DNA from 2 places in the Bacillus sp. JJ1562 genome. Region 1 is predicted to be linked to the other one. Evidence: riboswitches for the same ligand, from Rfam matches in the RefSeq annotation. Region 1 holds a riboswitch; the other holds the start of a gene.
What was found. A riboswitch is a leader RNA that binds a small molecule or an ion and turns the genes downstream of it on or off. The one in region 1 is predicted to bind S-adenosylmethionine.
Positions count from the first base shown of each region.

Region 2: it holds a riboswitch for S-adenosylmethionine, as region 1 does, so the genes downstream of both, V7097_RS14480 (Fur-regulated basic protein FbpA) here and V7097_RS00210 (aliphatic sulfonate ABC transporter substrate-binding protein) in region 1, are expected to answer to the same signal.

Region 1 is NZ_JBALOQ010000002.1:23,411-29,065, forward strand. It holds partial or broken gene ftsZ (cell division protein FtsZ) at 1-52, shown strand, start outside; gene V7097_RS00195 (aldo/keto reductase) at 165-1,082, opposite strand; gene V7097_RS00200 (hypothetical protein) at 1,185-1,334, shown strand; gene V7097_RS00205 (DoxX family membrane protein) at 1,382-1,885, opposite strand; SAM riboswitch class I at 2,234-2,343, shown strand; gene V7097_RS00210 (aliphatic sulfonate ABC transporter substrate-binding protein) at 2,469-3,464, shown strand; gene V7097_RS00215 (ABC transporter permease) at 3,513-4,343, shown strand; gene V7097_RS00220 (ABC transporter ATP-binding protein) at 4,362-5,075, shown strand; gene acsA (acetate--CoA ligase) at 5,224-5,655, shown strand, end outside.
Region 2 is NZ_JBALOQ010000022.1:49,258-54,912, forward strand. It holds gene cysT (sulfate ABC transporter permease subunit CysT) at 1-708, opposite strand, end outside; gene V7097_RS14465 (sulfate ABC transporter substrate-binding protein) at 726-1,754, opposite strand; gene V7097_RS14470 (YezD family protein) at 1,893-2,030, opposite strand; gene V7097_RS14475 (RrF2 family transcriptional regulator) at 2,041-2,496, opposite strand; SAM riboswitch class I at 2,728-2,831, shown strand; gene V7097_RS14480 (Fur-regulated basic protein FbpA) at 2,924-3,121, shown strand; gene V7097_RS14485 (enoyl-CoA hydratase) at 3,205-3,996, opposite strand; gene V7097_RS14490 (AMP-binding protein) at 4,057-5,610, opposite strand.

The DNA.
Region 1 (5,655 bases):
CAATTTGAAGGATGAAATAATTGTGACCGTAATTGCTACAGGATTTACAGAAAATTAAAGGAAAGAGGCACCCTTTGGGGATGCCTCTTTGCTTTTGTCTAGCTCCAGGCGCTACATCGGCTCGGGGTCACAAGCCAATAGATGGGCGCCTTGAGCTTTTCTAATTAAGGAAGTAGGTAGCCAGCAGCTTGAAAAATGCTGTACCAATCTTCACGGGTTAACTGAACTTCGCTTGCTTTTACAGAGTCTTTTAAGCGTTCTATATTCATAGTTCCGATAATTGGCTGCATGTTGGCCGGATGACGTAATAGCCATGCAATCGCAATCGTTGTATTGGATACCCCATATTTTTCTGCGATTTCGTCAATTTTTTGATTTAATTCAGGGCATTTTTCATTGCCAAGAAATGGCCCTTCAAAATAACCATATTGGAATGGCGACCAAGGTTGAATCGTAATGTCATGTAGACGGCAATAATCAAGCACATCTCCATCACGGTTTATGGAGGAGTCGACTTGCATGTTCACAGTGACGCCATTTGCAATCATATGGGCATTTGGGATGCTTAATTGGAGTTGATTCGCAACAATTGGCTGCTTCACATATTTTTTAAGTAACTGGATTTGCATAGGCTTTTGATTAGAAACTCCAAAATGACGAACCTTTCCAGAAGACTCTAATTGGTCAAATGCTTCTGCAACCTCTTCTGGCTCAACAAGGGCATCAGGACGGTGTAAAAGTAAGACATCAAGATAATCCGTATTGAGTCGTTTTAAAATTCCATCAACAGAATTAAGGATATGCTCCTTTGAAAAATCAAACATTCCTTTTCGAATGCCACATTTGGATTGAAGAATGATTTTTTCTCTCACATCATCATTCATATGTATCGCATCTGCAAAGATTTCCTCACAAGCACCTTTTCCGTATATATCGGCGTGATCAAAGAAGTTTGCTCCCATTTCTATAGCTGTTTGAACAAACTTTTCTGCTTCAGGCTTTTCCAAAGAATTAATCCTCATACAGCCTACTGCAACAACTGGTACCTCAAGTGAACTAGTTCCTAGTTTTATTTTTCGCATGTTTTACTTACCTCCAATTTTAGAACTGCTGTTACTGTCTCCACTATCTAGTCTACATATTTCGATATTGAAAGGAAAGCCTAGAAAAAAGGGGGTTTTGTAATGAAACGGATGTTACTGCTGTTACTATTGTCGTTCCCGATGTTTTTCTTGATGGGTTGCGGAGATGATGAAATGCCTGAAGAAGGCGAAGACATCGAGGAAATCGAAGAAGAGGATGAAATTGGTGACGGCGAAATTGATGACGAATAGAATACAAAAAAGTGTTCCTCCTGGATTAGGAGGAACACTCTTATTAGTTACGCAACGTTTGCTGCTGTTTTTGTTGCTTTTTTCTCGTTGAATCGTTTTGTAAGGTAAGGTACTGCGAATCTGTCTACACCGTAGTAGTAAGTTGCAGCGCCTGCGAATAGGAGAATAACCGTTACTGTGTACAGTACTGGGTTTGTGCTTACAGTTCCAGCAAGTAAGAAGTTAAGGTTCATGAATCCTGCTGCAAGTAACGCTGGGATAGTAGCAGCACCTACAATTAATCCAAGACCTACTAGGAATTCGCCCCAAGGAATAAGCACGTTGATTATTTCAACATTTGGTAGGGCAAAGCCTTCAAGGAATGTTGCGTACCAGCCTGCTACCGCGGGATGTTCACCACCTGCTTTAGCCAATGCGCCTTGTAGGAAACCGCCTGCGTCAAATCCTCCAGTAATTTTATGAAAACCAGCTTCAATCCACTGAATACCTAACCAAATTCGTAATACTGTCCAAATAACTGCCATTTTAGGTCCTTTTAAGAATGTTCTCATTCTAATCTCCCCTTATAATTGATTTGTGAAACTCTTCACAAGTTGTTGTAAAAAAATATGAGTGCTTAGCTGCCAGCTTTTGTGTAGTTTGTTTGTGAAGTTTTTCACTAACTTTCTACACTCTTAATATACAATGGATTTCTGGTAAAAGCAATAGGCTTCACAAATCAGACACAATATATTTTTACGTCTTTTTTTTGCTTAGAATACATAGGTATAGGGATACGATTTGGATTCAAAATAATATTCCAATTAGGTAAAATATTTAAAAAAGTGTTTGACTTTAGATTTTTCACATACTATAATCCTTTTATAAAGCAAAACAGGAACGTATTAATTTAATAAAGACTCTTATCCAGAGCGGTGGAGGGACATGGCCCTACGAAACCCGGCAACCTTCAAGATTATTCTTGAAAAGGTGCTAATTCCAACAGGTATAAATACCTGAGAGATAAGAGGAGGAAAAAAGCCCTCTTCTTATTGAAGAGGGCTTTTTCTATCGCTTAAAAGATGAAGGTTTGGAATTACATTAGTATAATCTTGAGTTTTTCTATAAAAATACTGAGTGAAGAGGAGACGAGATATGAAAAACATAGGTACATTTCTTATTGCAGCACTGATTTTAATTGGGATTGTCGGTTGTTCCGATAGCACAGGTAAAGCTAGCCAAGGGAACAAAAAACCAGAAAAAATTACATTAGATTATGCCTTTTACTCTCCAACTAGTCTTGTGTTAAAAGAATTTGGTTGGGCAGAGGAAGCATTCAAGGAAGAAGGAATTAAGGTTGAGTTTGTTCTTAGCCAGGGAAGTAATAAAGCCCTCGAATTCTTGAACAGTGGAAGCGCTGATTTTGGTTCATCTGCAGGGGCAGCTGCTTTAATGGCAAAAGCAAACGGTGCACCGATTGAATCCGTTTATATTTATTCAAAGCCAGAGTGGACTGCACTTGTAGCGAATAAAGATTCTAAGATTCAAAGTGTAAGTGACTTAAAAGGGAAAAAGGTCGCCGCAACCATCGGGACTGACCCCTATATTTTCCTATTGCGGGCCCTAGATGAGGAAGGATTAAGTCCATCCGATGTTGAGATTGTCAATCTACAGCATGGAGATGGAGCGGGGGCTTTATCATCTGGTCAGGTAGATGCATGGTCAGGACTAGATCCTCATATGGCAAGAGTTGAATTAGAAACAGACGCGAAGCTTTTCTATCGCAATGCTGATTTTAATACGTATGGGACTTTAAATGTCCGCTCGGAATTTGCGGAAAAATACCCCGGTTACGTTGAAAAGGTCATAGAAGTTTACGAAAAGGCTCGTACTTGGGTTTTAGAAAATCCGGAAGAGGCTGCAGAAATTCTTGCAAAATCAGCAAATATTGATATTGATGTAGCACACAAGCAATTAAATGAACGCAATGATTTTTCTAATCCGGTGCCAGGGGAATCTCAAATTGAGGCATTAACGGAAGCGGGTAAGGTTCTTCAAGCACAGGATATCATCAAAAAAGACGTTGAATTGGAAAAAGTAATCGAAGAATTGATTAATCCGACGTTTGCGCAAAAAGTAATAAAACAATAAGGGGCCCATTTTTCTAAGTGGCACCCCCTCTCTAAAGGAGGAGGCAACATGAACACAAAAGGCGAAGCGTTATCAAGGCAAATTAAGGTGAAGTCGAAAACACAATTTGTTTTATCAGGAAATGTAAAGGTAGTCCTACTTGGAAGTATCATACCTGCCATTTTACTTGTGATTTGGCAGTTTTTAAGCCATATCGGTGTCCTTGAAGCGCATCTTATGCCGGCACCAACGGTCATCCTGGCGAAAATAATTGAATTCGCTGGGGATGGCAGTCTTTGGGGCCATATTGGAATTACTTTATATCGAATCTTTTTTGGTTTTCTTATTGGCGTAGTTGCAGCTGTGATATTTGGTTCATTGGTCGGCTATTTTCGAATCGCGGAAGCATTATTGGATCCAATGCTTCAAGCCTTCCGTTCGATTCCATCCCTTGCATGGGTACCCCTTTTTATCCTTTGGATGGGAATTGCTGAACCATCGAAAATTACACTAATTGCTGTTGGGGTGTTTTTTCCGGTGTATTTAAACATTGTGTCAGGCATTCAGGGGGTTGACCGAAAGCTGATTGAAGTAGGGAAAATCTACAATTTTTCAACGTTCGAGTTAATTAGAAAGGTCATTTTGCCTGCTTCTCTGCCATCCTTTTTAGTTGGGATAAGAAGTGGTTTAGGACTAGGATGGATGTTTGTAGTTGCGGCTGAATTAATGGGAGCCAGTCAAGGGATTGGGTATTTGCTCGTCGTTGGTCAAAACTCATATTCTCCTGAAACGGTCATTGCAAGCATTGTGCTGTTTGCAATTTTAGGTAAAATAACGGACTCCGTTTTGAAGAAAACAGAGGAAAAAACACTTCATTGGCAGGACAGCTTTGTGAAGTAAGCTGAAAGGATGAAAAAAATGCTAGCAGTTCATAATGTTTCACGAACCTTTTCGAACGGTACGACGGGGTTTAAAAACATCAGCTTTGAAACAAAACAAGGTGAAATCATTGGTGTGCTAGGCACGAGTGGGTGTGGAAAAAGTACCTTATTGCGCGTCTTATCTGGATTGGACCCGGATTATTCAGGTTCGGTGGAAATCAGCGGTGACACGATCAAATCTGTTCATGAAAAGGTAGGAGTTATTTTTCAAGAATCGCGTTTAATGCCATGGTTGAAAGTAATCGAAAATATCGCATTTGGTTTAAAGAATGATAGTCAGAAAAATGAAAAGGCACAAGAATATGTAAAACTAGTTGGGTTGCAGGGTTTTGAAAGTCACTATCCAAAGGATATATCCGGCGGGATGGCGCAACGTGTATCGATTGCCCGGGCGCTTATTACAGCACCAGAAGTATTGCTGTTAGATGAGCCATTTAGTGCACTTGATGCATTTACTAAAATGCAACTGCAGGATTTGTTGTTGACCATTTGGGATAAATATAAATCTACCTTGATTTTAGTTACCCATGATATCGATGAAGCCCTATATTTATGTGACCGGATTATCGTGTTAAAAGGGCAGCCTGGCGAAATCTATCAATCCATACAAATTAATGAACCAAAGCCAAGGTCCCGTGGGGATGTAAAGTTAGCAGAAATGAAGGCAGAAATACTAGCACTATTAAGTTAACTTTATTCAGCAGAAGCCCTGGCTTCTACTGAATAAAGTTAAAGCCTCCGGCGGATGCCACGATTTTTTAAAGGAATTTTTCGAGCTTGCTCGAAAAATTCGGGCGCAAATACGCCAAGGCGCATTTGATTGAAAGGGGATAGATGAATTGACAGCCACAGAATTAGATTTCATAAAACCTTTTGACGGAGACTATAATCTTCATAATTATGATAAGGTTCGCACGTCTTTTTCCTGGGAGGAAATCAAAAAGGAATTTAGTTGGTATCAAACGGGGCAAGTGAATATGGCCCATGAATGCATTGATCGACATGTAGCAGAAGGATATGGAGACAAAGTCGCCCTTCACTATGTAAATGAAGATGAGGAACAAATTTTTACGTTTAAAGATATAAAAGATAAATCGGACCACCTAGCGACAGTGTTGAAGAAGTACGGAGTGAAAAAGGGAGATATTGTGTTTATCTTTTTACCGAAAAACCCTGACTGCTATATTGCGATGATCGCAGCGGTTAAGCTAGGGGCTGTTGCAGGTCCGCTATTTGAAGCGTTCATGGAGGATGCGGTTCGGGACCGTATT
Region 2 (5,655 bases), on a different contig from region 1:
TGTAATAATCAGTAATGGGACAATTTCCGTTTTCATTGGCATATTACCCGAAATGAATACAACTGAACCGTATTCCCCTAAAGCCCTTGCAAAAGCAAGGGCGAAACCTGTCAGGATTGCTGGGAATATGGTTGGAAGGATGATCTTGATAAATACTTGAATTGAATTTGCGCCTAAAGTAGATGCTGCCTCTTCATATTGTGGATTTAAATCGAGTAAAACCGGCTGAACAGAACGAACAACAAATGGAAGCCCAATAAATGTTAGGGCAATCATTATTCCAAGAGGTGTGAAAGCTACTTTAACTCCTATACTTTCAAAGAATTGACCAATCCATCCGTTTGGTGCATATATTGCAGTTAAAGCGATTCCGGCTACAGCTGTGGGCAGGGCAAAAGGTAGGTCAACAATGGCATCAATAAATCGTTTCCCCCAAAAATCATATCTTGCTAAAACCCACGCTATTAGAGTGCCAAATATGGCGTTGACCAAAGCTGCAATCAAGGAAGTTTTAAAGGTCAATTGATAAGATGCTACGACTCTCTCATCCGTTACAGTGTTCCAAAATTCAGCAAAGCTCATAGTTGACGCTTTTAAAAATAAGGCTGCAAGAGGAATAAAAACAAGTAGACTTAGATAGACAATCGTATATCCCATGGAAAGTCCGAAACCCGGTAAAACTCGATGGTAGCTTTTCCTTTTATACACTTTTTAGCTCTCCTTTATTATTTCGGTTGATAAATTTCATCAAAAACTCCGCCATCATCAAAGTGGGTTTTTTGTGCATTCTTCCAGCCACCAAATACTTCATCTATTGTAAAGAGGTTGATATTTGGAAATAGATCAGCATACTTTTCAGCTGCTTTTTCAGATCGAGGACGATAATAATGTTTAGCTGCAATTTCCTGCCCTTCATCTGTATAGAGATATTCCAAGTAAGCTTTTGCTACCTTCTCAGTTCCATGCTTTTCAGCGATTTTGTCTACTACCGCTACAGGTGGTTCTGCCAAGATACTAATAGATGGAACCACTATTTCAAAATCATCTTTTCCTAACTCATTTAAAGCCAAAAATGCCTCATTTTCCCATGCAATTAATACGTCACCGATTCCTCTTTCAACAAACGTTGTTGTAGATGCACGTGCCCCTGAATCCAAAACGGGTACATTTTTAAATAGACTATTGACAAATTCTTTAGCCTTTTCTGTATCATTGTTATATTGTTCTAAAGCATATCCCCAAGCGGCCAAATAGTTCCAGCGAGCACCACCGGAAGTTTTCGGGTTAGGAGTAATAACAGAGACTCCATCTTTCACAAGATCATCCCAATCTTTGATTCCTTTTGGATTCCCTTTCCGAACCAAGAAAACTATTGTTGATGTATAAGGAGAACTATTATTTCCTAATCTTTCTTGCCAGTTTTCTGCAAGCTTGCCCGTTTCAGCTATTGCATCGATATCATATGCCAAAGCAAGTGTTACAATATCTGCCTCCAATCCATCAATAACAGATCGTGATTGTTTTCCAGAACCACCATGAGATTGATTAATTGTTACTTTTTGGCCCGTTTCTTTTTCCCAATAGGCTGCAAATTTCTCATTAAATTCTTCATACAATTCTCTAGTTGGATCATAGGACACATTCAATAATTCAATTTCTTCACTGTTTGTTGTTGAAGGTTGAGCGGAACAACCTACTACCGATAAAATTAGAAACAAAGATAACATTGAAATCATCATTTTCTTCATCTTCATTCATACCCCTTTGATTATTAAGAAATTTTTCTAACAAAAAAACCCTTTTAGTTGTAATCCGCAAACTTTTATTTACGGAAGAACTAAAGGGCCTTCGGTGGTCCGATTGGCAACAATTAATAAAATCTATAACTTTCCTTACTTTTTTATTTCAGTCTTTTTTAATGGAATTCGGTGTTTTTCTAATCGATCAATTTGGGTTATTTTTGAATCATGTACGATTATTTGAACCGTCCCGAACTCAAGTCCTTCTAATAAACTAGCAATTTTTTTCATTACTTCGGTTTCAAGATTGCCTTTTAAATACAACAAAATCCTCTCCTTCCAGTTTTACAATTTCATTTTTTAGCAAATCTTCAAGAGTTGTTCGTTCTAAAACATAGGCTATTGTATCACGCACTAAGGTCCATAAAGGTTTTAATTGACAACCTGCTTCCAAGGGACAAGGTTCATATTTTGTTAATGAAGCACAACTCATAGGTGACAAAGGTCCTTCTAAATCCCGAATAACTTCGCCAATATTAATATTCTTCGGTTCCTTGTATAGCTGGTAACCACCTTTTGCTCCCCGTTTACTCATTACATATCCTAGCTTTTTTAATTGAAGTAAGATTTGCTCTAGATATTGATTGCTAACTAAAGTCTTTTCTGATATTTGCTGGATTCCTAATACCTTTCCTTGATTGCTACCAAGCAGAAGTAGAGCTCTTAATGCGTATTCTCCCTTACTCGATACTTTCAATGCCTCGCCTCCATTTATTGTTGAGTGTTTCAGTCAACATTCAATGATAATAATAAATCTCAATCGGTAAAGGACAGAACCTACCAAATTCAGATTTTAGATAATTATAGATATATGCCCTTCGTGATTAAATGTCACATAAAATTAATTTTTATGCATAAATTACAGTAGACACATCGGAATTATCGGTTTAAACTATAAGGTATAGTTAAGAAAAAATTTTATATGAAATGCTTATCAAGAGAGGTGGAGGGTCTGGCCCTATGAAACCTCAGCAACAGATTCATAAGAATACTGTGCTAAATCCTGCAAGCTTACAGCTTGAAAGATAAGTTGAGGTTACGACCACAACCAAACTAAAAAATCCTCTCCTTATCTTTTCAATGGTATTTATTGAAAAATATTATAAAAGGGAGAGGATTTTATTATGAGTTTATTAAGAGATTCAGTTGAAAAAAGACGAAACGATTTAATTGGTAAATTGCTTGAGCTTGACCAATATAAAAAAGGTGGAAAACACCTTTTTGAGTTAACTTTATCCGACTTAGAATATGCATATTTTAAAGCTCAAACTGATGTACATCCACACTCTAATCATTCATCCTTAAGGTGGAAAAATTTCTAATATATTAAAAAACAGACATGGCTGCCTTTCAATACATTGCAGCCTATGATTCTCTCCATTGGAGGAACCAAAAAATTTATAGCTTACTTATCGGTAAATTGGGGTTCTCTTTTTTGAATAAACGCTTCAACGCCTTCCTTTACATCGTTTGTTTGAAAAACATGGCCAAAATTTTCAGCTTCCGTGACTAAGCCTTCAGGAAGTAGCTGTTCGCAGCCAATATCAATTGAACGCTTTGCAAAAGAAAGTGCTTGTAAAGAAAATCTGCTAATAGATTCTGCAAGTTCCAACGCCTTTGCAAAAGATTTTCCTCTAGGAACGACAAGATTGACTAGCCCTATTTGTTTGGCTTCTTCTGCGGTAAGAGGCTCTCCGGTGAAAATCAATTCTTTTGCTTTTGCTTTGCCAACTAGCCGCGGCAGCCTTTGTGTTCCACCTGCACCTGGAAATAACCCTAATTTAATTTCAGGAAGCCCAATTTTAATTTGTTCCTCCGCTATTCGAAGATCACAACATAAAGCCAGTTCACATCCCCCTCCTAATGCTGCACCGTTAATTGCAGCAATAGTCGGCTGAGACAAACGTTCAATTCTATTAAGGGGTTCTTGAAGCCAGAGTGACTTTCTCTTTGCTTCCTCCACCCCTTTTCCCATCCAATCCGGGAATCCCTTAATATCTCCTCCAGCTACAAAAGCCCTATTGCCTTCACCAGTAACAATCACGACTTTAATTTCAAAATCATTTTCAATTTCATCCATCACAAGATTCAATTGTTCGATAACGTCAGCACTAAGTATATTTACAGGCGGATTATCGATCACAATTTTAGCGATTTGGCTTTGCTTCGACCAGGAAACAACATGAATCTTACTCATTGATTTCTCCTCAGCTTTCTGAATAGATAGAATTTAAATGTTATTAAGATTGTGTATTTTTTAATCCATACCACTATACTGCTTTCGCAAGATGTACTTTTGTACCTTTCCAGAAGGAGTACGAGGTATTTCATCAACAAATATTACTTTTCTAGGCTTCTTATAGCTAGCCAAGCATTGTTTACAGAAATCAATAACAACCTCTTTCGTAAGATTGGCCCCTTCCTTCTTCACAATAACAGCGCATACAGCTTCAATATATGTCGGATCAGGAATACCAATGATAGTAACTTCCTTCACATCCGGGTGACGATATAACACATCTTCAATCTCCGCTGCATAAATGTTTTCGCCACCACTTCGTATCATGTCTTTCTTTCGGCCTGCAATTGATATATAACCATCTTGATCGAACACTCCCAAATCTCCTGTTTTACACCACCCATTTACGAATGTTTCCATTGTTGCTTCCGGTTTTCTCCAATACCCCTCTGAAACTCCTGGACTTTTAATCGCAATTTCTCCGACTTCTCCAACAGGAAGCGGCATTCCATTATCATCAATAATTTTTATTTCTGTAAGAGGCATTGGCTTTCCAACTGTATGTCCTTTCGTAATAACATCCTCTGGATCGAGAGCAGCCGCAATTGGCTGGCCTTCAGTTAAACCGTAAACTTGAACAACCCCTAGATGCGGATACTTCTCTTTTAACTGCTCTAGTGCCCATGGCATTAACGAGTCACCACCGGTGTAAATCGTTTTTAACGACCTTAGCTGATACTTATCAAGGTCGAGATAATTTAGCATTTCATAAATCATAAATGGAAATAAAAAGCAATCAGTTACGTTTTCACTTTCAATTACTGAAAGTATTCTACTAATCTCGAATCCTTGGCTTTTAGTAATAATGACCGTTCCCCCCATCATCATGATTGGAAGTGCAATATCTTCCATCGCTCCAACATGATAGAGAGGTCCCGTGGTCATTCCGATTTCTTCTCCAGTAAACTTCCATTTCAATGCCTGTATAGCCGAAAACCAGTAAGTTGTATTATGTGTCCAAATGGCACCTTTAGGTCTACCGGTTGTCCCAGATGTATACATCAGCATAACTGGATCGCTTAGCTTTATACCATTGATTTCAACTTCATCTGATGACCCGCTTTCCAAAATACTCCAAGGCTCAGACCAACTCGGGATTCCATTTTTACTATTTTCGAGACAAATAAAACGCTCAACAGAAACGTGATGAAGAACTGATGCTAGTTGTTGGGATAAATTTGAATGAAAGCATACTACTTTCGTCTGCGAATCATTTAATGCATATTCAAGCTCAGCACTTGAAAGCCGAAAATTAAGCCTAACGGCAACAGCTCCAATCTTGGCAGTTGCAAAATAAAGTCCAAAATATTCAAGACAGTTATAAAGCAAAATGCCCACACGGTCTCCTTTTCGTACACCTAATTCGATCAGCTTATTTGCATAAGCGTTTGATGTACGGTGCAGATCTGAATACGTCCATGACTTTCCTGATTCTTCTTGTATGGCTATTTTTCGTTGATTTAACGGATTAAAATCATTTGCCATTTTTCTTGTAAAGAAACTTACATCCAATGAACTTCCCCCATTTCCTGAATAATTGTTTAGCGAATATTCAAT